DNA from 2 places in the Dehalobacter restrictus DSM 9455 genome. Region 2 is predicted to be linked to the other one. Evidence: predicted binding sites of a transcription regulator. Region 2 holds the regulator's gene; the other holds the start of a gene.
What was found. Region 2 encodes HrcA, which represses chaperone genes, less so after heat shock. Its sites were predicted from a motif close to TGTTAGCACTCNNNNNNNNNGAGTGCTAACA; they were not measured.
Positions count from the first base shown of each region.

Region 1: a site for HrcA is predicted at 683-713, ahead of groES (co-chaperone GroES). Genes of this name have one in related genera too.

Region 1 is NZ_CP007033.1:2,341,789-2,344,258, reverse strand. It holds gene mobA (molybdenum cofactor guanylyltransferase) at 1-146, shown strand, start outside; gene DEHRE_RS11270 (P-II family nitrogen regulator) at 165-500, shown strand; gene groES (co-chaperone GroES) at 763-1,047, shown strand; gene groL (chaperonin GroEL) at 1,121-2,470, shown strand, end outside.
Region 2 is NZ_CP007033.1:598,807-601,276, reverse strand. It holds gene grpE (nucleotide exchange factor GrpE) at 1-552, opposite strand, end outside; gene hrcA (heat-inducible transcriptional repressor HrcA) at 574-1,623, opposite strand; gene hemW (radical SAM family heme chaperone HemW) at 1,782-2,470, opposite strand, start outside.

The sequences.
Region 1 (2,470 bases), 1.2 Mb from region 2:
TTGATATTGCTGATGAATGCAGGCATAAGATCGTGAATATTTCTGAGGAGATGGAAGGCAGCATGCTGAAGGAAATGATCGAGGAAAGTTTCCTGAATGTCAATACGCCTCAGGAGTGGGAACTCATTTTACAAAAAATCCAATAATGCTTTGGGGAGGCTGGAATGAAAAAGATTGAGGCAGTAATTCGCAGCAATAAACTTGACCAAGTGGAAAAGGCGCTTAGTAATTTGGGAATCAGCGGGATTACCGTATCTCAGGTACTTGGCTGGGGAAGGCAGAAAGGGAATATCACCGAGGTTTACCGCGGAACGGAAGTATCCGTCCGGCTGCTGCCCAAAGTCAAACTCGAAATCATTGTCAATGATTCGGAAAGTGAAAGCGTTCAGGAAACCATCAGGGAGAATGCCCTAACCGGTAAATTTGGCGACGGCGTCATCTGGGTGACCGCTGTTGAGGACTTTCGCCGGATCCGTACCGGAGAAAATTTTCTTGATTAAAATCTGCTAACAGTAATGAATAAATAAGGAAAATTACGGTTATTCTATATAACGTATTTATTAAGCGTTATAGCAATTTAAAGATTGATGAAGAAAATAAGTGATAATCAATTCTAATCGTCCGTAGTTATGCGTGGATGGGGTTGCAATACTACCAGACGTTGCATATTATTATACCTAGGTATTAGCACTCATCTTGATTGAGTGCTAACAATAAAGCGAAATATAAAAATATAAAGGTTTCAAGGAGGGAAATTATTTTATGAAACTCAAACCGTTGGCTGACAGGGTAATTATTAAAGCGGTCCCGTCTGAGGAAAGAACTAAGAGCGGGATCATTATGCCCGACACCGCAAAAGAAAAGCCTCAGGAAGGCGAAGTGATTGCCGTAGGTCCTGGAAAAGTTGAAAAAGGGGAAAGAATCCCAATGGAAGTTAACGTCGGCGACCGCGTGATTTATTCTAAATATGCCGGCACAGAAGTTAAATATGACGGAAACGAATATTTGATTTTAAGAGAAGCCGATATTCAGGCAGTCATTGGTTAAGTAACAGCCCAGTATTACTTATCAGATAACATTCCAAAGTATTTTTTGATAGAATTAAAGGAGGAACATTTAGGTGGCTAAACAAATCATTTTTAACGAAGATGCCCGCCATGCCATGGAGCGTGGTGTCAATAAGCTTGCGGAAGCTGTCCGCGTTACATTGGGACCCAAAGGCCGCAATGTTGTTTTGGATAAAAAATTTGGTTCCCCGCTAATCACCAATGATGGTGTGACGATCGCCAGAGATATTGATCTGGAAGACCCGTTTGAAAATATGGGAGCACAGCTTGTAAAAGAAGTTGCTACCAAGACAAACGATGTAGCCGGTGACGGCACGACCACAGCGACCGTTCTGGCTCAGGCCATTATTCGTGAAGGTCTGAAGAACGTTGCTGCCGGCGCTAATCCGATGGAAATCAAACGCGGTATTGAAAAAGCTGTAGAAGCGATTGTTGCTGACGTTAAAGCAAATGCCAAGACTGTAGAAAGCAAAGAAGCCATAGCTCAGGTTGCTTCGATTTCCGCTTCTGATACAACGATCGGCAGTCTGATTGCCGAGGCTATGGAAAAGGTCGGCAAAGACGGTGTTATCACTGTTGAAGAAGCCAAAGGCATGACCACTGAACTGGAAGTTGTTGAAGGAATGCAGTTTGACCGTGGGTATGTTTCCGCCTATATGATCACCGATACCGATAAAATGGAAGCTATCTTAAACGATCCATTCATTCTGATCACCGACAAGAAGATCAGTGCGATTGCAGATATCCTTCCTGTTCTGGAAAAAGTAGTTCAGGCTGGCAGACCGCTCCTGATCATCGCTGAAGATCTGGAAGGCGAAGCTATGGCTACCCTGATTGTCAATAAACTCCGCGGAACCTTTACGGCCGTAGGCGTTAAGGCTCCCGGTTTTGGAGACCGCCGCAAAGCGATGCTCGAAGACATTGCTGTTCTGACCGGCGGACAGGTCATCACTGAAGACCTCGGCCTCAAACTGGAAAATACTTCGCTGGATATGCTCGGACGCTGCCGACAGGTCAAAATAACCAAGGAAGAAACGACCATCGTTGATGGCAACGGCGACCAACAGGCTATCAGTGCCCGTGTTGAATCCATCAAGAAAATGATTGAAGAAACAACCTCCGACTATGACAAAGAAAAACTCCAGGAACGTCTGGCTAAACTGGCCGGCGGCGTTGCCGTCATCCAGGTTGGAGCAGCTACCGAAACTGAAATGAAAGAAAAGAAACTGCGCATTGAGGACGCTCTGGCAGCTACTCGCGCCGCAGTCGAAGAAGGCATTGTTGCCGGTGGCGGCACAACTTATCTTGATGCAATTGCTGCACTTGATAACGTTGACGTATCCGGCGATCAGAAAACCGGAGTGGCTATTATCCGTAAAGCACTGGAAGAGCCTGTCAGACAG
Region 2 (2,470 bases):
AGGCCTGATCACTTTATCCTTCAGATAATATCCCTTTTGAAGTTCTTCCAGAATCATATTCTCCGGCTGGTCGGATTCTTCTTTCAGCAGGGCTTCGTGGAGATTCGGATCAAATTCCTGGCCGACGGTTTCAATGATTCTGAGCCCCTCATCTTCCAGAACTTTCACAAACATTCTTTCGATCATTTCCACACCCTGGGATAATGCTTCAAAATCTTTGTTTTTTCGACTGGAAGCAATCGCTCTTTCAAAATTATCCAGGACCGGCAGCAGGGACTGAATGACCCTTTCCGAAGCATATCGGGCAGTGTCTTCTTTTTCCTTCTGAGTTCTTTTGCGGAAATTGTCAAATTCAGCTTTCAGTCTTTGCATCTGGGCATAATAGTCTTCCGCTTTGAACTTATGCTCTTCAATTTCCTCACGCAGGCGCTGCAAATGATCGACAGGATCAATCTCCTCAGTCAGGCATTCTTCATTCTCCTGCCCAATGTTCTGGTTTTCTTTATCTTCCTGAGCGTTTGCAGACGCTTGATTTGTTTTTTCTTTGTTCACGCAGTTGCCTCCCTTCTTGATCTAAGTCCGGGTCCTCCGGTGCCTCTCTGTCAGCAATTCGGTCAAGCTGTTTGTCATATAATCTACAATCGCAATCGCTTTGCCGTAATCCATTCTGGTCGGACCCAAAACTCCCACTGAACCAATCTGTTTCCCGTTAATCTGGTAGGTTGCAGATATGATACTGCAATTTTTAAATACCTGATCAGCATTTTCCGCTCCGATCATGATACTTAATCCCTTTTGGTCATGACTTAGAAGCTCCTTCAGCTTATTGTTCTCCTCAAATACGGAAAAGAGACTTCGAACTTTATTGATATCCCTGAATTCAGGCTGATCAAGCATATTTAATGTCCCGCCAAGGTAGACCCGTTCTTCGGACTCTCCATCCTTATCATCAAACATTCTTTCCAAAATACCCATCATTCCATCAATAATGCGGCGTTTTCTGGAAAGCTCGCTGTATATTTCGTTGATCAGGCCTTTTTTCAAATCCTGTACCCTGGTTCCGCTCATTTTCTGGTTGAAAATATTCGCCAGAATCTGAAGTTCCTCCGGGCTTGTATCCGAACCGATATCGACAATATTATTCTCTACCGAACCATTCTCTTTCACGGTCACCATGATGGCCTTCCCCTGCTCGTAGGGGAGAAAATACAAATTCTTTAGAATACCGTTTCGGCTTTTTGGTCCAAGTACAATACTGGTCAGGTTCGTCACCTGGGAAATAAGCTTTCCGGTGTATTCGATGACTTCCTGCACTTCGCTGAGTCTGCTGGTGATCTCCTGGTTGATATTTTTCTTTTCATCATGGTTCAGGCTCAAAGGGTCCATCAGATAATCGACATAATAGCGATAGCCTGAGTCGGAAGGAATCCTTCCTGCAGATGTATGGGGCTGTTCAATAAGTCCCAACTCTTCGAGATCTGCCATCTCATTGCGGATCGTCGCCGGAGACACCCCCAGCTCAAACTTTTTGGAAACGGTTCTGGAACCGACAGGCTCCGCGGTGGCAATATAATCCTGCACAATCGCTTTTAAAATCTTGTGTTTTCTTTCATCCATTTCCATCAAAGTGCCACCTCCGATTGATTTGTTAGCACTCTACTAAGGTGAGTGCTAATCATCTGAACATAATTTAGCATGATGGTAAAATAATGTCAAGAGGAATAATCATCGAATCGTGTACAATGTAGCTGCAATTCAGCTTAGATCATCGTTAAATTTAGCTACAAAATGAAATCCACCAGAACCGCATTGAGCACGAAAAAGCAGGCAGGGTTAATTTTCAACCTGCCTTCGGCAAGTCGGAAAATATCTCTATCAATATAGTTTTGCAAAATTTGTCCATAAATATCCTGAATTTCCGTTTGAAATTTTGCAGAAAATTCTGCGGTGTCGATTCCATCTGCCGTACGCAGCCCCAGCATCATAAATTCAGAGATCTGCTGCTCTCTGGTCAGTACTTCGGTTGCCGAAGGGTCCAAAGGTCTTTGTCCAGATTCCAATATCCGGGTATAACCGGCAATATCCTCTGGATTCCTGGTTCTAACGTTGTTCAGACATGAGACTGCCCCCGGTCCAAGACCTATATAATCCTGCCCTCGCCAATAAGACCGGTTATGTTTGCATTCAAAACCGGGCCTCGCAAAGTTGGAAACTTCATAGCGGCCATAGCCGCAGCTTTGAAGATAAGAAACCGCCCATTCGTACATATCGGCCTGCAAGTCGTCATCCGGCAGACGATCCAGGCGATTCCGGCTGTTCAAGCCATCCAAGGTTTCCTTGCAGTCCGGACTGCCTGCCTGACTGTATGCATATTCTTTATGCAGCGGGGTATCTTCCTCAAGCGTAAGTGCATAGAGTGAAAGGTGTTCAGGCGACAATGCGATGGCCTGGCGAAGCGTATCCTGCCAAT